DNA from 3 places in the Pantoea sp. KPR_PJ genome. Region 3 is predicted to be linked to each of the others. Evidence: predicted binding sites of a transcription regulator. Region 3 holds the regulator's gene; each other region holds the start of a gene.
What was found. Region 3 encodes PurR, which represses purine synthesis genes. Its sites were predicted from a motif close to CANGCAAACGTTTGCNTG; they were not measured.
Positions count from the first base shown of each region.

Region 1: HP564_RS18745 (NCS2 family permease) is a predicted target of PurR. The motif match lies at 2,685-2,702, and genes of this name have one in related genera.
Region 2: HP564_RS05745 (NCS2 family permease) is a predicted target of PurR. The motif match lies at 1,473-1,490, and genes of this name have one in related genera.

Region 1 is NZ_JABMIK010000011.1:74,062-83,919, reverse strand. Features, by position in the region: gene phoU (phosphate signaling complex protein PhoU) at 1-612, shown strand, start outside; gene HP564_RS18755 (MFS transporter) at 721-1,956, shown strand; gene yieH (6-phosphogluconate phosphatase) at 1,936-2,622, opposite strand; gene HP564_RS18745 (NCS2 family permease) at 2,771-4,084, shown strand; gene HP564_RS18740 (4'-phosphopantetheinyl transferase superfamily protein) at 4,110-4,859, opposite strand; gene HP564_RS18735 (malonic semialdehyde reductase) at 5,025-5,615, opposite strand; gene mnmE (tRNA uridine-5-carboxymethylaminomethyl(34) synthesis GTPase MnmE) at 6,209-7,573, opposite strand; gene yidC (membrane protein insertase YidC) at 7,655-9,301, opposite strand; partial or broken gene yidD (membrane protein insertion efficiency factor YidD) at 9,304-9,562, opposite strand; gene rnpA (ribonuclease P protein component) at 9,526-9,858, opposite strand, start outside.
Region 2 is NZ_JABMIK010000002.1:209,678-219,535, forward strand. Features, by position in the region: gene HP564_RS05745 (NCS2 family permease) at 1-1,299, opposite strand; gene HP564_RS05750 (winged helix-turn-helix domain-containing protein) at 1,730-2,464, shown strand; gene HP564_RS05755 (ABC transporter substrate-binding protein) at 2,491-3,429, opposite strand; gene HP564_RS05760 (ribose ABC transporter permease) at 3,501-4,433, opposite strand; gene HP564_RS05765 (sugar ABC transporter ATP-binding protein) at 4,495-6,009, opposite strand; gene HP564_RS05770 (ATP-binding protein) at 6,153-8,729, shown strand; gene HP564_RS05775 (hypothetical protein) at 8,790-8,924, opposite strand; partial or broken gene HP564_RS05780 (UTRA domain-containing protein) at 8,924-9,199, opposite strand; gene HP564_RS05785 (putative bifunctional diguanylate cyclase/phosphodiesterase) at 9,472-9,858, shown strand, end outside.
Region 3 is NZ_JABMIK010000001.1:939,495-949,352, forward strand. Features, by position in the region: gene punC (purine nucleoside transporter PunC) at 1-479, opposite strand, end outside; gene punR (DNA-binding transcriptional activator PunR) at 603-1,508, shown strand; gene purR (HTH-type transcriptional repressor PurR) at 1,505-2,530, opposite strand; gene HP564_RS04500 (YnhF family membrane protein) at 2,819-2,908, shown strand; gene HP564_RS04505 (C40 family peptidase) at 2,949-3,758, opposite strand; gene HP564_RS04510 (Grx4 family monothiol glutaredoxin) at 4,121-4,456, shown strand; gene rnt (ribonuclease T) at 4,491-5,162, opposite strand; gene gloA (lactoylglutathione lyase) at 5,274-5,681, opposite strand; gene HP564_RS04525 (alkene reductase) at 5,793-6,890, opposite strand; gene HP564_RS04530 (TetR/AcrR family transcriptional regulator) at 6,939-7,535, opposite strand; gene eptA (phosphoethanolamine transferase EptA) at 7,575-9,209, opposite strand; gene HP564_RS04540 (DUF1289 domain-containing protein) at 9,414-9,653, shown strand; gene HP564_RS04545 (aldo/keto reductase family oxidoreductase) at 9,710-9,858, shown strand, end outside.

The DNA.
Region 1 (9,858 bases), on a different contig from region 3:
GCGATGCACAACCTTGACGGCGAACTGGCGCAGCGCGTTATCGACGGCGACCAGAAGGTCAACATGATGGAAGTGGAAATAGATGAAGCCTGCGTGCGCATCATCGCCAAGCGTCAGCCGACCGCCAGCGACCTGCGTCTGGTCATGGCGATCATCAAAACCATCTCAGAACTGGAACGCATCGGCGATGTGGCAGAGAAAATCAGCCGCACCGCGCTGGAGAAATTTGGCCAGCAGCATATGCCACTGCTGGTGAGCCTGGAGTCACTTGGCCGCCATACTGTAGAGATGCTGCACGATGTGCTGGATGCGTTCGCGCGTATGGATCTTAACGAAGCCATTAATATCTACCGTGAAGATAAAAAGGTCGATAAAGAGTACGAAGGCATCGTGCGTCAGCTAATGACCTATATGATGGAAGATCCGCGCACAATTCCCAGCGTGCTGACCGCGCTGTTCTGCGCCCGCGCCATTGAGCGTATCGGCGATCGCTGCCAGAACATCTGTGAAATCATCTTTTATTTCGTTAAAGGACAGGATTTCCGTCATGTGGGCGGCGACCGGCTGGATGAGCTGCTGTCCGGCGATGACGGCTCCAGTAAACCTTCCTGAGGCTCTCCCACCGTGCGCCATCTGGCGCACGGACTACCGCTTTTTCTGTTATACGCAACCGTTTCCTTTATATAATCGGCGCACATTTTCTTATTAAGGTGCTGATTCATGTCTCTTTCCCGCAGTAAGCAGAGCGTCACGCCTGCAAAGGCGATGCTGGCCGCGGTCAGTGGTTACGCAATGGATGGATTCGATCTGCTGATCCTGGGATTTATGCTGCCAGCCATTAGCGTGTCGCTGGCGCTGGACTCATCACAGGCGGGCTCGCTGGTGACCTGGACGCTGACTGGCGCAGTGGTTGGGGGCATTCTGTTTGGTCATCTTAGCGATCGCTTCGGGCGTATCCGCATCCTTACCGTGACGATCCTGATGTTCTCCCTCTTCACCGGCCTGTGTGCGGTGGCGCAGGGCTACTGGGATCTGCTGGCATACCGTACGCTGGCTGGCATGGGCCTGGGCGGTGAATTTGGTATCGGTATGGCGCTGATTGCCGAAGCCTGGCCCGTGGAGAAGCGCAATCGCGCCTCGGCATGGGTGGGCATCGGCTGGCAGCTTGGCGTACTGCTGGCGGCCTTTATTACGCCAGCGCTGCTGGGCGTGATTGGCTGGCGCGGCATGTTTCTGGTCGGCCTGCTGCCTGCGCTGTTCTCTTTTGTGCTGCGCCGTAGCATGGGTGAACCCGAAGCCTTTACCCGTCAGGCGAAGCAGACGCCGTCACTCTCCTTTCCAGCGCGCCTGAAAATGCTGGTGCAGGATCGCGCCACGGCAAAAGCCAGTCTGGGTATCTTTATCCTCACCTCGGTGCAGAATTTTGGCTATTACGGCCTGATGATCTGGATGCCGAGCTATCTCTCCACTAACTTTGGTTTCAGCCTGACCAAATCGGGATTGTGGACGGCGGTGACGGTCGTGGGAATGACCTTTGGCATCTGGCTGTTTGGCGTGCTGGCAGACCGCTTTGCGCGCTGGAAAATTTTTCTGCTTTATCAGTTTGGCGCAGTAGCGATGGTGGTGATCTACGCCCAGCTGCGCGATCCCACGGTGATGCTGTTTACCGGTGCGCTGATGGGCATGTTTGTCAACGGCATGATTGGCGGCTACGGCGCGCTGATCTCTGATACCTTTCCGCCGCAGGCGCGCGCCACGGCGCAGAACGTCCTGTTTAACCTCGGCCGCGGCGTCGGCGGTTTTGGTCCGCTGGTGATTGGCCTGCTGGTGGCGAAAATCTCCTTCGTGGCGGCGATCACGCTGCTGGCGCTAATCTACCTGCTGGATATTTTCGCCACGCTCTTTTTACTACCGAAAAAGCAGGGCAACGAAGATTCACTCGGCGCGATTGGCTGACGCCTGGCCTGTCAGCTGCCAGCCGCGCGCCTGCCACAGCGCCGGTAGCTGCCCCATACTGGTAAAGGGCGTCACCAGCGGATGGTCGATCGCAGGGTTATGCGCATCGGCGCAGTAGTAAAATACCGGGATGCCCGCCGCAATGCCGGCACGGGCACCCGCTTCAGAGTCATCCACCAGAATGCACTGCTCAATGGGCACCTGCATCTGTTCGGCGGCGTAATACATCAGTTCAGGCGCGGGCTTCCAGCTTGAAATGTCGTAACCGCTGTAGAGGTGGCTGGTAAACCAGGGCAGCATTCCGGTCAGGCCCAGCGAATGCTGCATCTTTTTAACCGTGCCGTTAGAGACAACGCACATCGGAACGGTGATTTTCTCAACCAATGCTTTTGCGCCAGGGATCGCCGTCAGCGACGCGTCAAACAGGCGAGCCACCTCGGCGCGGTAGTCGGTTTCAAATGTTTCCTGGGGCAGCGTAGTCTGATGTGTCTCCGCCATATCGCGAATAATGTCGTAAAGCTGTACACCTTTGTACTTCTCGAACATCTCCTGCAACGAGCAGGTAATACCATAGTGGACAAAGGTATTTACATACGCCTGGGTACAGAGCCGTTCGCTGTCCACCAGCGTACCGTCGCAGTCAAAAAATACACACGCTACTGACATTTTTCGGGATCCTTTTATTGCGGGACAGCCCACACTTTAACCTAATCATCGTCGATTGCTATCCCGGAAACGGTTGCGAAAAATCATTGTATTGGTTCAGTAAAGCGGTCAGGATACGCGCCGGTTTCTTTTCATCAGGGTCGTTGGCATGAGTAAACAAGGCTTTTTGCAGCGCATATTCAGGCTGCAGGAACATGGCACCACGGTGCGTACCGAAGTTATTGCGGGTATCACTACTTTTCTGACGATGGTTTACATCGTCTTTGTTAACCCGCAGATCCTTGGCGTGGCGGGCATGGATACGCAGGCGGTATTTGTCACCACCTGCCTGATCGCCGCCTTTGGCAGCATCCTGATGGGATTGTTTGCTAACCTGCCGGTTGCGCTGGCACCCGCGATGGGGCTAAACGCCTTTTTTGCCTTTGTGGTCGTCGGGGCAATGGGCTACTCCTGGCAGGTCGGCATGGGGGCCATCTTCTGGGGAGCACTGGGCCTGTTGATTCTGACGCTGCTGCGCGTGCGCTACTGGATGATTGCCAATATTCCGCTGAGCCTGCGCGTCGGCATTACGGCGGGTATCGGCCTGTTTATCGCCATGATGGGGTTGAAAAACGCCGGTATTATCGTGGCCAATCCCGATACCATCGCTGCCGTGGGGAATCTGACTTCGCACAGCGTCCTGCTCGGGGCACTTGGCTTCTTTATTATCGCGATTCTGGCATCACGCAATATTCATGCAGCGGTGCTGATCTCCATGGTGATCACCACGGCAATCGGCTGGGCGCTGGGTGACGTAAAGTATGTGGGCCTTTTCTCTGCTCCTCCCGCCATTACCAGTGTGGTCGGGCAGGTTGATATCAAAGGCGCGTTCAATATTGGTATGGCGGGTATCATCTTCTCCTTTATGCTGGTAAACCTGTTTGACTCTTCCGGCACCCTGATCGGCGTGACCGATAAAGCGGGTCTGACTGATGAGAAGGGCACGTTCCCACGCATGAAGCAGGCGCTGTTTGTTGACAGCGTAAGTTCAGTCACTGGCGCGCTGGCGGGGACGTCGTCAGTGACCGCTTACATCGAAAGCTCGTCTGGCGTCGCCATTGGCGGGCGGACCGGCCTGATGGCAGTCGTCACCGGCGTGCTGTTTCTGCTGGTGATGTTCCTGTCGCCGCTGGCGGCGATGGTGCCTGGCTACGCGGCCGCAGGCGCGCTGATTTACGTTGGCGTGCTGATGACGGCCAGCCTGTCGCGCGTGCGCTGGGACGATCTGACTGAAGCGGTACCAGCCTTTGTTACCGCCGCCATGATGCCGTTCAGCTTCTCCATTACCGAAGGGATCGCATTGGGCTTTATTGCTTACTGCATCATGAAGCTGGGTACCGGACGCTGGCGTGAGATCAGCCCCTGCGTGGTCGTCGTAGCGCTGCTGTTTGTATTGAAAATCGCGTTTATCGACGCACATTAAAAAAAGGCCGCTTACGCGGCCTTTTTTACATCTGAGGATGGGTGCTACGCTCCAGCGGCGAGCTGGTCAGCCGCAGCGTGCGCGGCCCGATATTCGGCTTGCTCATCTCAACGTCGCGCAGCGCATGCCACTGATGTGAGGCATCTACTTCCCATAAATGGAGACGCTGGGTAGCGGGCGACAGGGCGCATGACCAGACCAGCGTCGGCTCAGCGTCACACACTGCCTGGATATCGGGATAGCTTGTCGAACGCAGGCGACCAGCCGCAGGTTGCAGCCTTAGCGAGTCCATAGGGTCGCTCCCTTCGCCGGTCAGCTTGAGAATGCTCTGGCGCAGCGTCCAGATTTGCGTCACCGCCTCCATAAAATCCTGCTGCGCGTTGATCCAGGCCCGTTCGCCTGAGGTCAGCGACTGCATCAACTGTTCCTGAGTCTGTCGGCTGTGGGCGCGGACAATCTCCATATCCAGCCCGGCACGCCCCCCTTCCTCGGCCAGCAATACGCCAACGATATTTCCGGCATACGCAATGCTAAAGTCAGGCAGATCGCGATCGGCAAAGGCAGGACGGCCATTACTGTGGGTAATCAGGGCAGGAAGGGTATGAATGCCGTAGACGCGCAGCATTAGCTGAGCCAGCATCAGGCGGGCAATCAGGAAGCGTCCGCGTCGTTTATCAGGAAGCTGCCGCGCCTGATCGAGCACATCCTGTGGCATGCGCATGGCGTCGGCAACAATGCCAGGATCGCCCATCCAACGTACAAAATGACCCGCCATCTGTCGCTCCGTGAAAATGGTCACTTAATCATCAGAAGCGCATTGTAAGAATTTTCTGAGCATATTGCATCCGGCATGAAACAGAATAATGCAATATTCAGAATTGGCTGATAAAGAGCTGAAAGCGGAGGGGCCGCTGCATGAGGATACAGCGGCTTTTTGTCATCAGGCGAATTTACAGGCCTGTTCAAAACGCAGGCGCGGCAGGCGCGGATGCAGTTTTTCGTGATTGCCGTAGCCGAGGTTGATCAGCATGTTTACCTGCCAGCTGCTGCCAGCAAAAAAGGCCTCGTTGATTTTTGACGGATCGAAACCTGACATCGGACCGGCGTCCAGACCCAGCGCGCGCGCGGCCATAATCAAATACCCCGCCTCCAGGCTGCTGTTGCGGAATGCAGTCTCTTTGGCCAGCTCCGGGCTACCGGTAAACCAGCTACGCGCGTCGGCGTGAGGAAAGAGCTGCGGCAGCTGCTCATAAAAGGTCATGTCATGGGCAACGATCACGGTAACCGGTGCGGTCATGGTCTTTTCGAGGTTGCCAGAGGAGAGCGCGGGCTTTAGCTTCTCCTTGCCTTCCTGCGAGGTAACAAAGACAAAGCGGCCTGGTGAGCAGTTGGCTGACGTTGGGCCCAGCGCCGTCAGGGCATAGAGCTGCTCCAGCACACCCTCTTCCAGCGGTTTATCCTGCCAGTAGCTGTGGGTGCGGGCTTCGTTAAATAGCTGATCCAGTGCGTTTTTGTCGAGCGGGGTATGCATTCTACTCTCCTTTGTCAGGCGGAAGCGGCCGCCTAAGGCTTACCGTAGTAAAGGCGCAGCCGGGATAGCCGGTGCGGTTTTTTGCTTTACCTGTTATACCCCAATGGCTTACCGCCGCCAAATGACAAAGGTGCAAATAATCGGGCACCGCTTCGCTGTACACGTGCTCCTGGTGTGGTAAAAATCTGACGGCACCGCCGCGGATTTTGCGTGCGTCCTTATGTTAAAAAGCTCCGGCGTCATCATATTCGCAGCAGAAGAGGGCTAATTTGTAACGTTATGCGCTGCTGAGAAACAACATCGTGGTATTGACGGGAGAGGCTTAAAGCCAGCTTCCTGACGTCACGCGATAGCGGCATTGCTGAGCCTGCTGGCGATGAGGGTTCACCGAAACACCTGAACTCGAAGGGTGTATGACAAAGGAGACCTACCGCTCCGGTGGCCAGGGGCTTGCGGCGGCGTCTGGAAACACAGCCGGGTTCTGGCTGAATAGTCCACGTGAAGTCGTGCTTTGGGATGTGCAGCACCGGACATGTGCGGAAGAAAACGCGCATGTCCGGCGCGGAAAGTGAAAAGCGTTCGCGTGTAAGTACTTATTTACCAATACAGAAGCTGGAGAAAATCCGCCCCAGCAAATCATCTGAGGTAAACTCGCCGGTGATCTCGCTCAGCGCCTGCTGCGCCAGGCGCAGCTCTTCGGCCAGCAGTTCACCCGCCCAGGCACCCAGCAGCTGCGCTTTGCCCTGCTGTAAGTGAGTCGCCGCTAACTCCAGCGCCTGAAGATGACGACGGCGCGCAAGAAAGCCTCCTTCCATGTTGCCGGAGAAGCCCATCGACTGTTTCAGGTGATCGCGCAGCACATCCACCCCTTCACCGGTGCGCGCTGACAGGCGAATCAGTGAGTGGCTGTTTACTTCTGTCAGGCCCAGCGTTTCGCCGGTCACGTCTGCTTTATTGCGCACTACCGTAATGGGTAATGCCGCAGGCAGGCGTGAAACAAAATCGGGCCATATCTGTGCGGCTTCGGTGGCGTCAGTGGTGGTGCCATCAACCATAAACAGCACGCGATCGGCCTGCTCAATCTCCTGCCAGGCACGCTCAATGCCAATACGCTCAACTTCATCACTGGCCTCGCGCAGCCCGGCGGTATCAATGATATGCAGCGGCATACCGTCGATGTGGATATGCTCGCGCAGCACGTCACGCGTGGTGCCTGCAATATCGGTCACAATCGCCGCTTCGCGTCCAGCCAGCGCATTCAGCAGGCTCGATTTTCCGGCGTTGGGACGACCGGCAATCACCACTTTCATGCCTTCACGCAGCAGGCTGCCCTGACGCGCTTCGGCGCGCACGCCGTCCAGATCGTTGATCACCTCATCAAGCTGCGCTTCGATTTTGCCGTCAGAGAGAAAATCGATCTCCTCATCGGGAAAGTCGATAGCGGCTTCAACATAGATACGCAGGTGGGTCAGCGCTTCAACCAGCTGGTTAACGCGCAGTGAAAACGCGCCCTGAAGCGAATTAACCGCTGAGCGTGCCGCCTGTTCAGAGCTGGCATCAATCAGATCGGCAATCGCTTCAGCCTGTGCCAGATCGAGCTTATCGTTAAGAAAGGCACGCTCGGAAAACTCGCCCGGCTGGGCGATGCGCACGCCGGACAGCGCCACGATGCGTTTCAGCAACAGATCGAGGATCACCGGGCCGCCATGCCCCTGTAGCTCCAGCACATCTTCTCCGGTAAAGGAGTTTGGGCCGGGAAACCACAGCGCAATGCCCTGATCCAGTACGCTGCCATCGGCATCCCTGAACGGCAGATAGTCGGCGTAGCGTGCCTTCGGCAGCTTGCCGAGCACCTGCTGCGCCACCTCAGCGGCGCGCGCGCCGGAGATACGCAAAATACCGACGCCGCCGCGTCCGGGAGGCGTCGCCTGGGCGACGATAGTATCGCTGTGGCTCATGGGTTTTTCTCTCGCTAAAAAAATAAGGCGGTCTAATGACCGCCTCAGGGTAAACCAGATTGTCAGAAAGGCGTAAGCGCGTTACGCCTTCTTCTTGTCGCGGCTGTGCAGACCACGTTTTTCCAGCCCGCGATAAATCAGCTGCTGCTGAAGAATGGTGACCAGGTTGCTGACGATGTAGTACAGCACCAGACCTGACGGGAACCAGAGGAAGAACACGGTAAAGATAACCGGCATATAGGTCATGATCTTCTGCTGCATCGGATCGGTCACGGTGGTCGGTGACATCTTCTGGATGAAGAACATCGTGATGCCCATCAGAATCGGCAGGATATAGTACGGGTCCTGCGCTGACAGGTCATGGATCCAGAGAACAAACGGCGCATGGCGCAGTTCAACCGAACCAGACAGCATGTAGTAAAGCGCAAGGAAGATAGGCATCTGGATAACCAGCGGCAGACAGCCACCCAGCGGGTTAACCTTCTCGGCTTTGTACAGCGCCATCATCTCCTGGCTCTGCTTCTGCTTGTCGTCACCCAGGCGCTCACGCATTGCCTGAATCTTCGGCTGTAGCATGCGCATTTTCGCCATCGAGGTGTACTGCGCTTTGGTCAGCGGGTACATGATGCCGCGCACGATGAAGGTGATGACGATAATGGAGAAGCCCCAGTTACCGATAAAGCTGTGGATAAATTTCAGCAGTTTAAACAGCGGCTGAGAGATAAACCACAGCCAGCCGTAGTCAACGGTCAGGTCGAGATGCGGCGCGACGGCAGCCATCTTGTCCTGAATTTCCGGGCCGACCCACAGCGTGGCACCCAGATCCTGCTGCTGGCCTGCCGCGACGGTCACCGGCGCAGACTTATAGCCAATCGCCGCCATACCGTTGCCCAGGTTGCTGGTGTAGAGCGAGTTATTACCAGCGGTACGCGGCACCCATGCGGTGGCGAAATACTGCTGCAACATCGCTACCCAACCGTTGCTGGTGGTGGCGCTCAGGTTTTCGTTATCCGCGATGGTATCGAACTTGTACTTTTCGTACTTCTCTTCGCTGGTGGAGTAGGCGGCACCGCGGAAGGTATGCAACGCAAAGTTATTGCTGCCGGTGTCGCGATGTTTCGGCAGATCGATCGTCTGCTTTAGCTGGCCAAACAGCGACAATTCCAGCGGCTGCTGGGTAGTGTTATTGACGTTGTAGTTCACATCAACCGCGAACTCACCACGCTTGAAGACGAAAGTCTTGGTATAGACTACGCCATTTTCAGCGGTGTAGGTCATCGGCACGCGCAGCTCGGTCTGGCCATCAGCCATTTCGAAGTGATCCTGCGCGGCAGTGAACAGAGGACGTGCGCCGTTGTTCGGATTATCCGGACCGTTGCGGCCAGTCAGCCCGCTCTGTGCCTGATAAACGAAGGACGGCGTGGTTTCCAGCAGCTGGAACGGCTGGTCGGAACCCAGTTTATCCGGGTAGGTCAGCAGCTGTGCTTGCTCGACATCGCCACCGCGGGTGTTGATATTCAATGACAGGACATCAGTCTTAACGGTGATCGTTTTGCCCTGGCCGCTGGCCGGTACGCCCTGGCTGGCGGCATCACCTGCTGCGCTGTTGGTGTTCTGCGTGGTCTGGGTCTGCTGCGGCTGCGGAGCGTGGTCCGTCTGCCAGGCTTGCCAGATCATGAAAGACACGAACAGAAAAGCGATGAGAAAGAGATTGCGTTGCGAATCCATCGTTAATGTTCTCTGGTATCAAGGGTTTTTTGGCGGTACAGGATCGTCACCACCCGGGTTCAAAGGGTGGCATTTTAATACGCGTTTGAGTGTCAACCAACTGCCTTTTATCAGGCCAAACCTGCGTAACGCCTCAATTCCATAATGAGAGCAGGTTGGCTGAAACCGACAGTGCGGCCCCAGCAAAGGGCTGATGCCGCGCTGGTAAACGCGTATCAGGACGATCAGGAACCGCGCGCCAGGCGACAGTGACGACGCCATAACTTCTCCAACGCTTCCGCCAACGTACGGTTGTCGAGATCGGCAATCCCCTTTTTAGCCACAACGACAAAATCCATCGCTGGCAATTCATGCTGACGCAGACGAAAGCTTTCCCGGGTCAGACGTTTGATCCGGTTGCGTTCATGCGCGCGCTTGACGTGCTTTTTAGCGACGGTAAGACCGATGCGGGGATGCCCCAGCGAATTAAGGCGGCCGAGGATGGTGATTTGCGGCGTGCCAGCCCGTTGTGGCTGCTGGAAGACGAAAGTGAAATGAGTGGGAGTTAACAAACGTAA
Region 2 (9,858 bases), on a different contig from region 3:
TCAGGCGCTCAGCCAGCCAAGCTTGATGACGAACAAAATTGAGAGGATAACCAGCGCCGCGTTAATTTCTCTGGTGCGACCACTCAGCAGTTTCACCACGGTCCAGGTAATAAAACCGAAGGCAATTCCGTTGGCGATTGAGTAGGTCAGCGGCATTGTCAGCGCGGTGACGGTAACCGGCGCCGCGGTCGTCACATCTTTCCAGTCGATTTCAGCCAGACCAGAGGCCATCAGCACCGCAACAAACAGCAGCGCCGGAGCAGTGGCATAGACCGGCACACTCCCCGCCAGCGGCGAGAAAAACAGCGCCAGCAGGAACAGAATCGCAACAACAATGGCGGTCAATCCGGTTCGTCCGCCTGCACTCACCCCAGCGGCCGATTCCACATAGCTGGTGGTGGTTGAGGTGCCCAGCAGCGAGCCAAACAGCGCAGCAGCACTGTCTGCTACCAGCGCGCGACCCATTTTCGGGATGTTGCCCTGCTCATCGGCCAGGCCAGCGCGTTTGGTTACGCCCAGCAGCGTGCCGGTGTTGTCGAATACGTCGACAAACAGAAACGCAAAGATCACGCTGACCAGGCCGACATTAAACGCCCCGGCAATATCCAGCTGCATAAAGGTGGGGGCAATCGAGGGGGGAGCAGAAAAGACGCCGGCAAAAGGCGACAGGCCGATACCCATTGAGATAAAGGTGATCAGCAGAATGCCGATCAATACTGCACCGGTGACGCGACGGGCTTCCAGCGCGACAATCACCACAAAGCCGAGCAGCGCCAGCAGGGGGCCGGGCTTCGTGAGATCACCCAGTCCCACCAGGGTCGCCGGGTTATCCACCACAATGCCAGCGCCTTCCAGCGCAATCAGCGCGAGAAACAGCCCAATACCGGCGGCAATACCCGCACGCAGGGGCAGCGGAATGCTGGCAATAATCCACTCGCGGATTTTAAAAATCGACAGCGCAAAAAAGATTACCGCGGAGAGAAATACCGCACCCAGTGCAATCTGCCAGGTGTAGCCCATGTGCAGCACAACGGTGTAGGTAAAAAAGGCGTTAAGGCCCATACCTGGCGCCAGTGCAATAGGATAGTTGGCAATCAGCCCCATTAACACCGAACCGATCGCGGCGGCCAGGCAGGTGGCCACGAAGACAGCGCCTTTATCCATTCCGGTCGCGCCCAGAATGCTGGGATTGACAAAGAGAATGTAGGCCATCGCCAGGAAGGTGGTAATGCCCGCAACCACTTCGGTTCGAACCGTTGTGTTGTGCGCTTTTAGCTTGAACAGTTTTTCTAACATCATCATCTCTCAAGAGCGGAGACGGCACGAATGCGCGTTCTCACTTGCCAGTGTGGGTTACATGCTGATTATTGTGTTACTCACGCGCAGCGGGCCGCTGCATGCTGACGGCCGCTGACGTAACGCCCTGTTTCTGCGTCAGACCTGAACAGATAGCAAGCACTGTGCCACACTCAGACGCAATCGTTTACTTCGCCAGCCCTGGCAATTTCTAAGAGAAATCTGAACCAAATCGAGGCGCGATTATGGTGCATTGCCCCGATGCTGCGCAATCGTTTTCATCTGCGCTGATCGCTCATTAAAATTCTGCGTTACCGCACGCTTCAGCAATCGCAACCGCGATATCGCTCACGTTTCCGTTGCGCGGCAGCGCGGCACAAATCGCCCCGTGTACAATCTTGTTAACCTTTTATTAACTTTGAGGTCGTGCGGTATGAAACCCGCCATTCTGGTTATCGACGATGATAAAGCTGTCTGTGAACTGCTGCAGGATGTGCTGAGCGAACAACAGTTTTGCGTTTACTGCTGTCACTACGGGCGAGATGCACCGGCACTACTGGCACAGTATCCCGATATTGCGCTGGTAATGCTGGATATGATGCTGCCAGACACCAACGGCCTGCTGGTTTTGCAACAGCTACAGCGTCAGCGTCCGGATCTGCTGGTCATGATGCTGACGGGAATGGGCTCTGAAGCAGAGATGGTGGTTGGACTGGAAATGGGTGCGGATGATTACATAGCCAAGCCGTTTAACCCGCGCGTGGTGGTGGCCAGAGCGCGCGCGGCGCTGCGGCGCGGCGGGCGTGTACCCCAGCCGGAGGCCGCAAACCCCTGCTGGCGCTTTAATGGCTGGCAGCTGGATGAGTCACGCTGCCAGCTGTTTAATCCGCAGCATGAACCGGTTCCGTTGACACAGGGCGAGTATGCGCTGCTGCGTGCGCTGCTGCGCCACGCACGCAAGGTGCTGACGCGCGATCAGCTGCTGGAGCTGACGCACGGTGAAAGCCTTGACGTGTTTGACCGCACCATCGACGTGCTGATCATGCGCCTGCGCCGCAAAATTGAAACCCACCCGCACCAGCCGGAGCTGATCCGCACCATACGAGGGCTCGGCTATGTCTTTTCCGCTGATGTCGTACGACCGGAAACGGTCCGGCTGTCAGCCTGAACAGGCCGCAGCCGAACCGCCCGGGACTATTTCACCGTCCAGCCTTTGTAGCTGCCAACGTTGTTGCGATCGATCAGCGTAACCGGGATCAGGACCGGCTTATCGGGGGCCGGTTTGCCCTGTAAAATGTCATAGCCAATCTCGACCGCTTTCGCCGCCATTACCTGGGGATCCTGCGCGGGCGTGGCAACAAACAGCGAGTTCTTACGCTTCAGGGCCTCTTCGCCATCGGGAGATCCATCGACGCCAACAATAAAGAATTCGTTACGCTGCGCCTGTTTCGCTGCCAGATCGGCACCGATCGCGGTTGGATCGTTAATAGCAAATACCGCATCCACTTTTGGGTTGGCTGACAGCAGCCCGGTCATCACCTCCAGCCCGCCTTCGCGGCTGCCTTTCGCATTCTGATTCCAGGAGAGCAGCTTGATCTCGGGATGGCGCTTCAGCTCGGTCATGCAACCCTCCACACGGTTCTGCACGGCGGAGACTGGCGGCCCGTTAATGATCAGCACATTGCCCTTCTCTTTCAGGCGATCGGAAATATATTTACAGGCAATCTCACCCGCCTGGGTGTTGTCTGAGGTAATGGTTGCGTTGGCTCCGTCAGCCGCCACGTCCACTGCCACGACCACGATCCCGGCGTCACGCGCACGTTTTACCGCAGGCGCGATGCCTTTGGAGTCCGCAGCGTTAAGGATAATCATGTCGACCTTTGCCGCAATAAAGTTGTCGATTTGCGCTACCTGCTGGCCGAGATCGTAGCCGCTGGAGACCAGCGTCACGTTGACCTTATCCCCCGCCAGCTCGTGCGCCTTCATCTCTGCGCCCTTGGTAATCTGCACGAAAAACGGATTGGCGAGATCGCCGACGGTGACGCCGATAGATTTAAGCTCTTTTGCCTGGGCGACAGAGGCGCTGAACAGCGTCGCCGCCAGCAGCCCGGTTACAATCGGATTGAAACGCATAGACCTTCTCCTGCTGTTATTAAAATCGCCAACGGCTGAATGGCGGAGGGTAAAGAAGCGATGTGCCGCGATCAGGAGACGTGATGCCGGGTGCGATATTTGTCGATCAGCACCGCAATAATAATCACCGCGCCCTTGATCACCAGCTGCCAGAAATAGGAGACCCCCATCAGCGTCATGCCGTTATTGAGCGTGGCAATGATCAGCGCGCCAATCAGCGTGCCGGTAATGGTGCCGATACCGCCGACAAAGCTGGTGCCGCCAAGGATGACTGCGGCAATCGCGTCAAGCTCATAGCCCACGCCGAGGTTGCCGTTGGCGCTATAGAGGCGTGACGCTGACATCAGCCCGCCCAGTCCCGATAACAGCCCGCTCATGGCATAGACAAACAGCAGCACAGCGCTAACCTTGATGCCGGTCAGCCGCGCCGCCTGCATGTTGCCGCCAACCGCATAGATGTGCACACCCAGCGTGGTGCGGCGCAGAATAAACCAGCAGATGGCAATGACCGCAAAGGCGATAACAATCAGCCAGGGGACCGGCCCGAGATAGCCGTTACCTATCCACTCAAAGCTGATATCGGAGTTAATCACCGTCGTGCCGTTCGCCAGCAGGTAGGCGGCCCCGCGCAGCGCCGTATAGGTACCAAGCGTCACGATAAAAGGCGGCAGTCCCGCCCAGGCGACCAGGATGCCGTTAAACAGCCCCATGACCAGTCCCGCCCCCAGCGCCATGGGAATAGTCATGCTGGCGAGCATGGGATCGAGTGACGCCACCATGGCAACCACCGCCGTGGTGCCCAGCATGGAGCCCACCGACAGATCGATCCCGCCGGTAAGGATCACAAACGTCATGCCAGCCGCCAGCACAATATTGATCGACGCCTGCCGGGTAATATTCAGCAAATTGGCCTCGGTGAAGAAATTGGGCGCAATCACGCCAAACACCACCACAATCAGCACCAGAATGGGCAGAATGCCAACGGTTTGCAGCAGATCGGCCATCAGCGCCCGTTTAACGGTGGGCGACTTTGCGCCCGTGCTCTCTGTCGTCACAGTTTTCTCCTTATCGCTCTTCAGGTGACGCAACGTGTGCCCCGGTGGCCAGCGTCATAATATTTTCCTGGCTGATTCTGGCCTGCTCCAGCTCGCCTGCGAGGGTGCCTTCCCGCATGACATACACCCGGTCGCTCATGCCAACAATTTCTGGCAGCTCGCTGGAGATCATCAGGATTGCCACACCCTGCTGTGCCATCTGGTTCATCATGCGATAGATCTCACTTTTTGCGCCGACGTCGACGCCGCGCGTCGGCTCATCAAGGATCAAAATGCGTGGGCCAATAGAGACCCAGCGTGAGATCAAAAGCTTCTGCTGATTGCCGCCGGAAAGCCCGCCGGCACGGACCTGCGCATGAGGGACGCGGATATTGAGCGTGGCGATGGCGTCGCGGGCAATTTTCTGCCCTTTCCGACGGTTCAGCAGGCCATAGCTGGCGTCGCGCTCCAGCGTCGCCATCACAATATTCTCCTGCGCCGCCATCTCCAGAAACAGCCCCTGCTCTTTACGGTTTTCCGTCAGGAAACCGATGCCGCGCGCGATGGCGTCACGCGGTGACTGAATGGTGACCTTCTGACCGTCAATCCAGATCTCTCCCCCGGTCGGTTTACGCACGCCGAAAATGAGCTGCGCCAGTTCGCTGCGCCCTGCGCCAACCAGCCCGGCCAGCCCCACGATCTCTCCGGCGCGCACCGCCAGGCTACTGGGGCGCACCTTGCCGCCGTCAGTCAGGTGATTCACCGCCAGCCGGATCTCGCCAAAAGGAATGGTGCGATCTTTATTAAACAGGTCGCTGAGTGAACGTCCCACCATCATACGCACCAGTTCACTGGCGTTCAGGTTGTCCCGGGTCAGGCTGCCCACATACTGCCCGTCGCGCAGCACGCTGACGCGGTCTGAGAGCTCGTAGACCTCTGCCATACGGTGGCTGATATAAATGATCGCCATCCCTTCTGCGCGCAGGCGCTTAATCAGTGCGAACAGCTGTTCAGTCTCGCGATTGCTCAGCGCTGCGGTGGGCTCATCCATTACCAGAATGCGGCTGTTGCGATGCAGCGCACGCGCGATCTCCACCTGCTGCTGCTCTGCAATGCTAAGGCGACTGACGCGGTCAGTGGCGTTGAACTGTGCGCCGAGTCGGTCAATCACCTGCTGCGCCTCATCAGCCATCTGGCGGCGGCGTATCAGCCCGCCGCGCGCGATTTCACTGCCGAGAAAAATGTTTTCCGCCACCGTTAAGTTGGGCGCAAGATTGATCTCCTGATAAATCAGGGTAATACCCGCCGCCAGCGCCTCTTTCGGCCCCCTGATGTTATAGGGCTGCCCGTCGATCAGGATCTCACCGCTGGTCGCGCTGTAGGCACCCGCGAGGATCTTCATCAGCGTACTTTTCCCGGCGCCGTTTTCGCCCATTAGCGCATGAATTTCACCGGGATAGACCGTGAGATCGACGCCTTTGAGCGCATAGAACTGACCAAATCGCCGCTTGATATCGCGCATTTGCAGAATCGGGGTGGCTGTCATGGGTCGCTCCAGATAACCGTGGTAATGGCTGAGTAAAGCAATGCCAGATAAATGGAAAATGTCAGAGCCCGTTCATATTTGTCATAAACGACGCCAGACTGCGCCCTATACTCGCCTCATCACGGCGGGCGCGGAGGCGTGGAATGCGGCATGAACATCCCTGGCAGGCGGGCGCACGCGGTCGCCTGCTGCTGTTCAACCTGCTGGTCGTCTGCGTCACGCTGATGGTGAGCGCGGTGGCAATTCTGGGCTTTCGCCACGCCGGACGGATCCAGGAGCAGGCGCAGGCGCAAACTCTGGCCGATATGCGCGCCAGCCTGGCACTGGCACGCGATACCGCCAGCGTGGCGACGGCAGCCGTACGGCTGTCGCAGGTGGTGGGTGCGCTGGAATATCAGAGCGAATCGCAGCGCCTTGAGCAGAATCAGCAGGCACTGCAGCACTCGGTGGCGCTGCTTGCCTCTGCGCCGCTGGCCTCCCGCCAGCCCGAACAGGTGGCGCGCATTCGCGCGCGCAGTCTGATGCTGGAGCAGACCATCACCCGACTGCTGATTAACGGTCATCAGCGCCATCTCCAGCGTAACGCCCTGCTCAGCGGCCTGTGGCAGTCACAGCTGCTGCTGGAGCATATCAACCGCCTCGCCCTCAATGGCCGCCCCGTGGCATCGCTGCGCCAGCAGACCGGGCACCTGATTAACGCGGCGATCCGCACGCCATCACCGATTGCCGTGGTCGATCAGCTACAGCAGGTGATGACGGCCTGGCGACCTGACTCAGGCAATGCGGTGCTGGATAACACCATTTCACGGCTGATCGCAACGCAACAGTCACTGATCCCGCTGGCGGATCGGCTGGCCGAAAACGATCTGGCTATCGCTTATGCCACCTACCGCATCAAGGCGCTGGTGGCGATGCTCAATGACGACATTACCGCCTGCGTCCAGCAGGTGGCGCAGCAGAGTGAGATGCGCAGCGCCGCAACCCACCGCGAACTCAACTCGGTGATCCTGTTTATTGCCCTGTTCGCCCTGCTGGCGCTGGCAATCACCGGCTATGCCGGGATCTATATCTATCGCAACCTCGGCTCGAGCCTGACCGCGATTGCCGATGCCATGACGCGGCTGGCGCAGGGTGAAAAACAGGTCCGGGTGCCTGGCCTGCAGCGCCGCGATGAGCTGGGCGATCTGGCGCGCGCCTTTAACGTCTTTGCGCGTAATACCGCTTCGCTGGCGCACACCTCGCGTCTGCTTAAAGAGAAAAGCAGCCAGCTTGAATCCACCTTTCTGGCGATGCGTGACGGCTTTGCCCTGTTTGATAACGGTGGCGAACTGGTGGTATGGAATGCACAGTATCCGCAGCTGCTCGGCCTGCCAGATCAGGCGCTGCATCGCGGCCTGCACTATCGCCAGCTGCTACAGCGCGTCGGCGTGAAGTTACAGGATCCCGGGGAGCCGCAGGAGGTACGGCTGGCAGATGGGCGCACGCTTGAGCTGCGCTTCAGCCCGGTGCCGCGCCGGGGTATTGTGAATACCGTGCTGGAGCGCACCGCGCGCAAAGCGCTGGAGGAGGCGCTGGTGCACAGCCAGAAAATGAAAGCGGTTGGCCAGCTGACCGGCGGCATTGCTCACGATTTTAATAATCTGCTGGCGGTGATCATTGGCAGTCTTGCGCTGACGCAAGGCCAGCTGCCGCCCGGAACGCTGGCAAACCGTATCGATCGGGCGCGGCAGGCGGCCGATCGCGCTGCCCTGCTGACCCAGCGGCTGCTGGCTTTTTCGCGCAAGCAGTCGCTGCATCCGCGTGCCGTGTCAGTGGTAAAGCTGGTAGACGATCTGCAAGGTCTGTTACAGCACTCGCTGCTGCCCGGCCAGCATCTGGTGACGGAGACGCAACCGCCCGGCTGGCTTGCCTGGATTGACGCCAGCCAGCTGGAGAACGCGCTGATGAACCTGGTGGTTAACGCGCGTGATGCGATGCAGCAGCAGCCCGGCGAGATCCGCCTGCGCATCAGCAATCAGCAGCGGAACGGGCGCGAACGGGTGGTGATTGAGGTCATCGACAACGGCTGTGGCATGACGACCGAGGTGCAGGCACAGGTGTTTGAGCCCTTTTTTACCACCAAAGAAACCGGCAGCGGTAGCGGACTGGGCCTGTCGATGGTCTATGGTTTTGTGCGTCAGTCGGGCGGGCAGATTGAAATTGACACCGCACCTGGCGCGGGTGCAACCGTGCGTCTGCTGTTGCCGCGTGCGCCGGAGCACGCAGTCACGCCCGTTTCCGCACCGCCGGTCGCTCCGCCCGCCCCGCGCGATAAGCTGATACTGGTGCTGGATGATGACGCGGCGGTGCGCCAGACGCTTTGCGAGCACCTGCACCAGCTTGGCTACGTGACGCTGGAGTGCACCAGCGGGGAAGAGGCGCTGACGCTACTGCGCCAGACGCCTGATATCGATCTGTTGATCAGCGATCTGATGCTGCCTGGCACGCTCAATGGCGCGGATGTTATCCGTCAGGCACAGCAACAGTGGCCGCATCTGGCGACGCTGCTGATCAGCGGCCAGGATCTGCGTCTTCAGCCGGTGGCGCTGCCCCTGTGCGAACGGCTGGCCAAGCCCTGGCAAAGCGCGCAGCTTGCAGCGGCGCTGGGCCGCGCCTGGCAGCGCAGCGAACGCCTCAGTCGCGCACGGCAGGCTGCCGGGGTGGCACCGCCTTCCCGCTAATATTGCACTTGCGCAGGCGGCTGGGGAACTCATCCATGATCGTCACCGCCCTCACCAGCATCAGCCCCCTTTCCGCCGGGGAAAGCCGCGAGAAGCGTGGTGAAAAATGTGCGCTTGCCCGTGCTGCGCCAGCGCCGTGGCGCTGCGCTGCTGCCGCACGGCAGGCCACTGCTGGCGTTGCGTTGTGCTTTCCATCAGTGCTCCAGGGTCAGTTCCGTTATGTCGCCGCGCGTCAGGCTGACGGCGTACTCTGCCAGCGTACCGTCGCGGGTTTTATTGAGGGTACGCACGCAGAGCAGCGGCGCGTGCAGGCCCGTGTCCAGCAGGCGGCACTCTTTAGCCTGAGCGCGGCGCGTGCTAATACGCGTCTGGCTGCGCATCAGCTGATGGCCGCCCTGCCTCATCAGTAAGTCGTGCAGCGAACCGCTGCTGACGTGCTGTAGCGTGGGCCACCCGCACAGATTCGGCAAGCGCCGCAATAAATCCGGCTGTGTGGTGGGTACTATGCTGAGGGTTACAGATGGCAGCAGGGTGACTGCGTCATGACACGCCCATGAAACTGCCGCGTTCAGATGCACAGCCTCAGGGCGCGTTTTATTAGCACAACTAAAGGGTCGGAGCCGTGTCGCCGGGAAGTGAAGCGTGCGGCTGGCAGCGGCTTCGCTTCAGAGCCTGTGCCGTGCAGGAGAGAGGATTTCTGCTAGCTTAATAACTGAACATCCTTGTTACGTGATAAATGAAAATGATTAACAGCGTGAAACTTTCTGCCGGCTTTCGTCGCAGTTTTATCCGCGAAGTCCTGCTGCCGCTTATGGCAATCCTGCTGCTGACCTTTGCCGGGGCGGGCACTGCCCTTTTTCTTGGCACGACGCTGACCAACCAGGAGGCGAAAGCCCAGCAGCAGCGCATGATCGAGGCCTCATTCAGCCAGAGCCTGGCGGAACATCAGCGCCAGCTACTTAGCATGTCACGCTGGGCTCCCCTGGCGTCGCATCTTACCACCTCCCCCTCCGACCGGCGCTGGCTCAATGACAACGTCGGCCGCTGGCTGTATGAGATGTTTGGCCATCAGCTGATTATGGTGCTGGATGAAACCGGGCTTCCGATGCAGGTCTGGCGTGAAGGGCAG
Region 3 (9,858 bases):
CGCCAGTGAAAATGGCTGATTAAATAGGCACCGAGCAGCGGTGCCAGCGCCGGCGACAGCGCAACCAGCGGCATAATCGTGGCAAAGACTTTATTGGCGCGCGCCTGGGGGTAGCGGTCAACCACCAGTGCCTGCCAGCTGACTGCTGCTGAGCAAACGCCTGTTGCCTGAATAAAGCGCAGCACCAGCATCAGCGCCACATTCTCCACCCAGAGCATGCCGGCGCAGCCAAGCGCAAACAGCCCCAGGCCCATCAGCAGCACGGGTTTACGGCCAATACGGTCGGAAAGCGGTCCCCAGAACAGCTGGCCGAGAGCAAATCCCGCGAGAAACAGACTCATACTGGCGCTGATGACGCCTGGCGAAGTGGCAAAGCTCACCTGCATTGCGCCGAAGGCGGGCAGGTACATATCCGTTGCCAGGAAACCCAGCATGCTGAGCAGGGCAAGGTAAGGCATGAATCCTTTTGAAGACAGCATGGTTCGACTCATTCTCATTATTAGTCAGGCAGATTAAACGCGGCAAAGTGTAAAAGGGTGCACCTCAGGCTGTGAAACGGTAAAATTTGCAGAGTGCTGTGAAAAAATTTGAAAGGAAAGTCGATGTGGTCTGAATATGCCCTTGAGGTAGTTGATGCCGTAGCACGTACCGGCAGCTTTAGCGCCGCGGCGCAGGAGCTGCACCGTGTGCCGTCTGCCGTCAGCTATACGGTGCGGCAGCTGGAAACCTGGCTGGCAGTGGCGCTGTTTGAACGTCAGCATCGCGAGGTCACCCTGACCGCGGCCGGCGAACATTTTGTTCGTGAAGGACGGGACGTTATCAAAAAAATGCTCGCTACCCGCAGGCAGTGTCAACAGCTGGCAAACGGCTGGCGCGGACAGCTCAGCATTGCAGTTGACCGGATTGTGAAACTGCCGCGCAGCCGTCAACTGGTGACCGATTTCTATCGACACTTCCCCGATATGGAGTTGCATATCAGCTATGAGGTCTTTAACGGCGTCTGGGACGCGCTGGCCGACGGGCGGGTAGACGTCGCTATTGGCGCAACCCAGGCCATACCGGTTGGCGGTCGCTTTGCCTTTCGCGATATGGGGGCGCTGAACTGGCGCTGCGTGGTTGCGCGTCACCATCCGCTGACACAGCAGTCCCGGCTGGATGATGATGTGCTGCGCGCCTGGCCATCGCTGGTGCTGGAGGATACCTCACGCGCGCTGCCGCGCCGTATGACCTGGACGCTGGATAACCAGCGGCGCCTGGTAGTGCCTGACTGGCAGGCGGGGCTGGTTTGCGTGCTGGATGGGCTATGCGTAGCGATGATGCCGGGGCACCTTGCACGTCCTCTGCTGGACAGGGGTGAACTGGCAGAGCTCACGCTGCCGGTCACTTTTCCCGATAGCCATTGCTGCGTGAGCTGGTCAGAAGAGCGGGCATCACCCGCGCTCAGCTGGCTACTGAGCTATCTGGGCGATGCGCAAACGCTAAATCAGGAGTGGTTAAGCGAAGATTAACGGCGATAGTCGCGGAACGGACCGTCAGCTACAGAGCGACGTTCAATCAGCGCCGGATGCACTTCGATGGTCTGTGACTCTTCACGTTTACTGGTAATACGGTCCAGCAACATCTCCAGCGCCTTCTCACCGAGCTGGGCTTTGGGCTGGTGTACCGTGGTCAGGGCGGGCGTGAAGTAGCGTGCGTTACGTACGTTGTCATAACCGATCACCGAAATGTCCTGCGGCACGCGCAGCCCCATCTCATCGGCCGCGCAGATCGCACCCATCGCCATAATATCGCCTCCGCAGAATATTGCTGTCGGACGCTGTTTCTGCTGCAGGATCTGCTGCATCGCCTGGTAGCCCGATTCAGGCTCAAAGTCGCCCTGCACGATCCATTCAGAACGCACGGCGATGCCAGCCTCCTCCAGTGCTTTGAGAAAACCGGCGTGGCGACCGCCGCCGGTATTGCGCTCCAGCTGGCCGGGGATAGCGCCGATATCGCGATGGCCGCGCTCGATCAAATAGCGACCTGCCAGATAGCCACCCTGGAAAGCATTATCCAGTACGGTATCGGTAAAATCACCGCGCGATTCGCCCCAGTCCATCACGACCATGGGGATGTTGCGGTTCTCTTCCAGCATTTTTAGCAGGTCTTCCGGATATTCAGAGCACATCACCAGCAGGCCATCAACACGTTTTTGCGCCATCATCGACAGGTAGGCGCGCTGCTTTTGTAAATCGTTATGCGCATTGCCGAGGATAAGGGTATAGCCACGTTCAAAGCAGTGGTGCTCAACCGCTTCAATGATCTCAGCAAAATAGGGCGCCTCGCTTGAGGTTGCCAGCAGACCCAGCGTTTTGGTGTGGTTGACTTTCAGGCTGCGCGCTACGGCGCTGGGCGAATAGTGCAGTTCCTGAATTGCCTGCCAGACGGCATTGCGCGTCTCTTCCGCAACAAAACGCGTTTTGTTAATTACGTGAGAAACGGTCGTCGTTGAGACACCGGCGCGCTTTGCGACATCTTTGATTGTTGCCATTAAAAAGAAACTCCAGAACCTGTCAGTAAGCTACTGATAAGCATAATGTTAAACGTTTGCGTCCGCTAAGGTTATTTTCTGTTAATTTGCTGCATTTCTTGACGGAAAAGTCATTACCTGGCAGGAAAAAAACAGGGGCTGTTGCGTGCGGACTAAACTGCGGTTGCGCCAGTTGCGCAACAAAGGCGGGGATTCTAGCAAGGCTTGCGAGATAACACGAGATTTTTACCGCCAGCTATGGGAAAATTGCGCAAGACCATAATAACTGTGTGGGTAAGGAGGGGGGAAATGAGTACCGATTTAAAACTGGCATTGATGACCACTGGTGCGGCGCTGCTGATGATTGTGACGTTCAGCCTCACCGCCATCCTGCATTAAAGTGGCACAAAAAAAACCGGGATATCCCGGTTTTTTTATCTCAGCGTATGGTCTTTGGCGTCATCATGCGGCGTGCGCCGATATAATGGCGCTGCCAGTAATCCTCTGAAAGCGCGCTGATTTGAATATCTTTTCCAGTGCGCGGCGACTGAATAAATTTACCGTTGCCGAGATAGACGCCTACATGATCGGCGGTGCCGCGTCCGTTAATGCGGAAAAAGACCAGATCGCCTTTCTCCAGCGATTCGCGCTTGATCGGTGAGGCGTCGCGCAGATGGTACATCTCATTGGCGGTGCGCGGAATTCTGAATTTCACCAGATCTTTATAGGCATACCAGACCAGGCCGCTACAGTCGAAACCAGTGTGCGGTGAGCTGCCACCCCATTGATAGGGTTTACCCAGCTGCCCCATCAGTTTGGTCATCGCCGTTTCACGCGCCTTCTGGTAACGCAGGCGGTGAGACTTGCTCATTTTGATGGTAGTGCCGTCGTCCGCTTCCACTTTCTGCACGTTTGCAGCGCGGGTAGTTTTGATGCTGCTCAGTGTGCGCTGATGACCATAGCGTTTACGGGAGGAAGATGACGATTTTTTGGGTTTACTGGCGGAGTGAGAAAGTGACGCGGTTTCGATTTTCTGCTGCTTTTTGACTTTTGATTTTTGTGAAGCAGGCAGGCGAGACTTCTTCGCGCTGGTTTTTACCGGCCGACGCTTGCGCCGCTCATCTTCGCGCGCACTCTTTTTCTCCGCTTTATGCAGACTGGCATTAACCGGCGTTTGCGGCGAAGCCGAAGCGACGTTAAGAAACAGTTGGGCAAAAGCTAAAATGAAAAGCGTAATCAGTAAACGCATAGTCCGGTTACAGGGTTAGCGGTTACGACAACTGGCCGTAACGAGGTTAGAAAAATCTGATCAAGGATCAGCGCCGGGGCCATTCTAAGCCAGGTTTTTTTCAAAAGTTAAGCCATTTTTCCATTAAACTGTTACAGGGTAGAAGTTGCATTCAAAATAAGCAATTTCAGTAGTTTATAACAGCAGAGTTATTACCAGTTATGAACAGCTCAGGTTTTGATTATCGTCAGAAAAGGTCAAAACTTTACGAAACGATTTAACAAACATGGCGTTTTTGCCCGGCAAGCCAGAAATTGTCGTTTTCAGGGGCGGGGCGAAGTCGCTACAATAAACAAACACGAAGTAGGGAATTAAGGAAGGCAATTATGAGTACTGTAGAAAAAATTCAGCGCCAGATCGCAGAAAACCCGGTCCTGCTGTACATGAAAGGTTCCCCGAAGCTGCCAAGCTGCGGCTTCTCTGCGCAGGCGGTACAGGCGCTTTCGGCCTGTGGTGAGCGTTTTGCTTACGTGGATATTCTGCAGAACCCTGATATTCGCGCCGAGCTGCCGAAATACGCCAACTGGCCGACTTTCCCGCAGCTGTGGGTAGACGGTGAACTGGTCGGCGGCTGTGACATTATTGTTGAGATGTTCCAGCGTGGTGAGCTGCAGTCGCTGATCAAAGAGACGGCAGAGAAGCATAAAGAAGCAGAATAAACAAAAAGGCCGACTCAGTCGGCCTTTTTTGTCTTCAGGCTGATGCGGCCTCGCTCTCGTCATCCGCATCCACCGCCGGCAGCGGCCAGCCGCCCAGACGCTTCCAGCGATTAACCAGTTCGCAAAACAGCGTCGCCGTCTGTTCGGTATCGTAGAGCGCAGAGTGCGCCTGCGTACTGTCAAAATCCATACCCGCTGCTTTACAGGCTTTTGCCAGTACCGTTTGTCCCAGCACCAGCCCGCTGAGCGCCGCTGTATCAAAGGTCGCGAAAGGATGGAAAGGGTTACGCTTCAGTCCTGCGCGCCCGGCTGCCGCCATCATAAAATTCAGATCAAAGGTTGCGTTGTGCGCCACCATGATGGCGCGGTTACAGCTATGATCTTTGATGCCCTTGCGCACCATTTTGAATATGGCGTGCAGCGCCTCATATTCACTGACCGCGCCGCGTAGCGGGTTGCCGGGATCGATGCCGGTGAACGCCAGCGCTTCCGGATGCAGCAGGGCACCTTCAAAAGGGGCGACGTTAAAGTGCAGCGTCTGGTCGCGATGCAGCCAACCGTCTTCATCCATTTTCAGCGTGGTTGCGGCAATCTCCAGCAACGCATCGGTTTGCGCGTTGAAGCCTGCGGTTTCAACATCGATCACCACAGGATAAAAACCTCGGAAACGTTGATTTAGCGCGTTCAGGGAGTTTGTTTCAGACATCAGCATCTCATTGCAGAAAATAGGCAGCGCGCATTATGGCAAAAAAAAAGGGAGGGTGCAGCAGAAGGCAAAGCTTCAGCCTGCCGCAACGGGCAGACTGAAGCGGCAAACTCAGTTGCCCAGGCCGTGACCGGCATGTTTATTTTCGATCAGCTCAATTTTGTAGCCGTCGGGATCTTCAACAAAGGCGATAATTGTTGAGCCGCCTTTTACCGGGCCCGCTTCGCGCGTCACGTTACCACCCGCGTTACGGATGCGATCGCAGGTTGCTGCTACGTCATCCACGCCCAGCGCGATGTGGCCGTAAGCATTGCCCATATCGTAGCTGTCCACACCCCAGTTGTAGGTCAGCTCAATCACTGCGCCTTCGCTCTCTTCGGTATAGCCCACGAATGCCAGCGTGTATTTATACTCGGTATTTTCGCTCTGACGCAGCACGCGCATGCCCAGGACGCGAGTGTAAAAATCGATGGAGCGTTGCAGATCGCCAACGCGTAACATGGTGTGAAGTAAACGCATAACATCCTCTTTTATTGACGCGCCATCTCGCAATGACGCAAACGCTAAGTATAGCGATGAAAATAGCAAAACAGGGCGGCTGACGTAATTGCTGTTACGCCAGCACCCTGTTTAAAGCGTTGGGTAGTCGGTGTAGCCCTCTGCGCCACCGCCGTAAAAACTTTCCGGACGCTGCGGGTTGAGCGGGGCATCCTGCTGCAAACGCGCCACCAGATCGGGGTTAGCGATAAAGTCGCGACCGAAGGCCACCGCGTCAATCAGACCGCGTGTAATCAGATCGTCCGCTTTTTCCACGCTATAGGCCCCTGCGCCGATAATGACGCCCGGGAAGAGATCGCGCACTTTTTCACGGAAAGCGTCGCTGTAAGGCTTACCGCCCGCCCAGTCTGGTTCAGAAAGGTGCAGATAAGCGATATTGCGCTTAGCCAGCTCGCCGATATACCAGAGTGCGGCTTTCTCTTCTTCAGGACCATTGTCCAGATTCTGAAAGCTACCAATTGGCGAAATGCGAATGCCGATGCGGTCGGCAGACCAGTTGGCGATAGCGGCATCGACAACCTCCAGCGCAAAGCGGCCGCGTTTTTCAATGCTGCCGCCATATTCGTCGGTACGCTGGTTTGAATCGGGTGCGAGGAACTGGTGCATCAGATAACCGTGCGCCGAGTGCAGCTCCAGCAGGTCAAAATCGGCTTCGCGCGCGTTGGCAGCTGCCTGGCCGAAATCAGCCACAATCTGTTTGATCTCTGCGACAGAGAGTTCGCGCGGTGTAGAGGTTTCTTCACGGTAGACGCTGCCATCTTCAGCGCGCAGCGAGGTACGCGTACCGGCCGCGATAGCAGATGGCGCGACGGGCGCTTCTCCGCCCGGCTGTACATTGCGGTGCGAAATACGTCCGGTATGCCACAGCTGAACGGCGCTGTGACCGCCCGCTTCATGGATGCCTGCGTTAATGGCTTTCCAGGCAGCGATCTGCGGCTGAGTATGAAGACCGGGCGCACCGGCGTAGCCTTTTGCCTGAAAAGAAATCTGCGTTGCCTCGGTAATAATCAGGCCTGCACTGGCGCGCTGACGATAATATTCGCCCATCAGCGGCGTAGGGATGTCGCCAGGCTCAATACTGCGCAGGCGCGTCAGCGGTGCCATAAATACGCGGTTTGGTACGGTAATCGCACCCACTTTAAGCGGGCTAAACAGCTGTGTACTCGCCATAACAACTCCTGTAGTAGACCGGTCAACTAGCAAACGGTGTTTTTAAAATCAGTGGGGTTGTAGCCACTGTTCAATGGTGCTTAAAGCCAGGCGCAGTGGCAAAGGTTCGCGAGAAAGCTTGCTTTGCAGACTGGCGCCCAGCCATAAAATATAGATGAGATTTGCCATCTCCTGCGACGCAAAGGGCAGTGACAGCGTCTCGTGCTGCGCGGCGGCCTCCAGCGTTTGTGCATAGGTTGCAACAATGCGGCTGGCCCCGTGTTGCAACGCATCACGCATTGGCTCCGACAGATCGCATACCTCAGCAGACAGTTTCACCGCCAGACAGCCGACAATCAGCCCCTGCTCGCTGAACAGACGCTCCGCAGAGCGAAAGTGGGAAAGCAGCCGCTCGCGCGGGGTGCCTTCACCGTGCTGAAGCTGGGCAGTGACCTGCTGATGATGCTGGAGAAAATAGCGCTCCAGCAACGCCACGCCAAACGCCTCTTTCGAGCGAAAATAGTAGTAGAAGGAGCCTTTCGGCACCGCTGCCTGCGCCAGCAGTTCACTCAGGCCCATTCCGGTGAAACCCCGTTGTAAACAGAGCTGCTCGCCAGTAGCGAGCAGATGTTCACGGGTTTCATTGCGTTGCAGCGTCTTGTTCATGGCGCTTAAGGTAATAGACCGATCGGTCGAATGCAATCTTTACCCTGACTTTCGGCACGTTCTGATCATGTCGAGCGGCGGCTGGTATTCCCCGGTCTGCACGTCAAACATTCCCAGCAGCGTATGGAAAAGATTGTCCTGCGACACCGTTGCGTCTGGTGCCTGCTGACGTAAACAGGCTTCATCAATCCCGAAGGTTCTGGCATAGTCCGGCGACATCCACAGTAGCAGAGGGATGTGCGTTTGCTGCGAAGGCGCGAACAGATAGGGGGCGCCATGCAGATACATGCCGTGCTCGCCCAGCGATTCACCATGATCGGAGAGATAGATCAGCGCGACGTTAAACCGGCTGCTCAGCGCTTTCAGCTTATCAATGGTGCGACTGATCATATCGTCGCTGTAGAGCAGCGTGTTGTCGTAGGTATTCATCAGTGCCTGATGGTCGCAATCCTGAATCTGATTGCTGTCGCAGGTTGGCGTGAACTGGCGAAACTGTGGCGGATAGCGGCGATAGTAGGCAGGGCCGTGGCTGCCCATCTGGTGAAGCACGATAATGCCGTCATTGTTCAGGCTTTGCGTGTAGTTATCCAGCCGATGCAACAGCACATCATCCAGACAGGAGCCCTCTTTGCAGTAATCGCTTAATTTCCACTGCGTCATATCCGTATGCGGAACCCGATTGCAGGCCCCTTTACACCCACCATCGTTTTCGCGCCACAGCACGCTTATACCCGCATGAGCCAGAATATCCAGTACGCCATCCTGATGATGCGCCAGACTGGCATCGTAATGGGCGCGCGGCATAGCCGAAAACATGCAGGGCACAGAAACAGAGGTCTCTGTGCCGCAGGAGGTGGCCTGCGGATAGTAGATCACATTCTGTTTTTTGAGCTGGGGGTTAGTCTCACGCGCGTAGCCGCCCAGCGAAAAGTTCTCTGCGCGGGCAGTCTCGCCCACCACCAGCACCACCAGCGTTTTTTTCTGCTCAGCGGTTATCGCTGGCCCTTTATGCGCATCCTGGCCGATGTGCACCCAGGCCTGACTGCCTTTTAACCAGCGGTCGTCAATATAGTGACCCGTCCCGCTGATGATGTTGGCTGGCGTTACCATCTTGACCAGTCCTTTGTTATTACGGATGAGCGACGCGTAATCTTTATAAAAAAGGATCGCCATCAAAAGGATGACGCCAAGCGATATCGCCATAAAAAGTGCGCGATAAGCCAGATTCATCCACCAGCTTTCACGACGCCTGAATCGCACCGACGTCATAAGGAGGGTGGGAAGCAGGCCCATTACCCCCACCCAGATAATGGCGTTGCGACTGACCAGCGCAGTAGACTCTTGCAGATCGGTTTCAAACACGTTCTGCACCATGTTGGTGTCAATCACCGTACCGAAGGTGAACATGAAATAATTGGCTGCTGCGCTCGACAGAATGAGCACCGCCAGCAGCGGTTTGCGCAAGTAAGGCCAGGCGATCAGATTAAATATCAGCGTAAACGCAGCGGTCAGCACGATGGGAAGGCTGACCGCAAAGGCATAATCGTGCAGCGAGGTATAAGGAATTCGTTCCCAGGCACGGAACAAGAAAAGGCCGTTTAGCACCACAGCAAAGAAGAGCGAAACGAGAAAGTTAAAGGTGCTTTCGTGACAGCGTAACGTTTTGGTCAGCATGGTTTTCCACAGAAAAAGCAAAAAGTTGCCTGAGCAGCATAACGCTTAATGCTGAGGGTAACCTTAACACGGTCTAAACAATATAGTGGGACAGGGCGTTTGCAAAGGTATAAATCACATTTCGTGATTTCTGTTGCAGGCTACGCCGGGAAACGGGCGGCGACTAAGCTATCTTATAAACAGGCCTGCTTATCTGGAGTAGTTGTGGCTGAACAGCTTGAATTTTTCCCGGTGCCCAGCCCCTGTCGCGGAATCTGTCAGGTGGATGGGCGTGGCTACTGCATAGGCTGCCTGCGCAGCCGCGATGAGCGCTTTAACTGGATGAGGTTGAGCGATGCGCAGAAGCGTGAGGTGCTGCGGCTTTGTTATCAGCGCCGTCTGCGCCTGCTGCGTCAGCAAAAAACCAGTGACGATCCCGATCCGCAGCAGCCATCCCTGTTCTGATACCTTTTCGTTATACTCCCTGACACGCATCGAAAAACAGGTACAGGGATATCACTATGCTTCAGCCGCAAACCGTCGCGCCGCAGGGTCCGGCATTCTCTCCGCTGATTATGGGCTACTGGCGTTTAATGGAGTGGAACATGACGCCGCAGCAGTGCGTCAGTTTCATCGAGCACCATCTCTCTCTGGGGATCACCACCGTTGA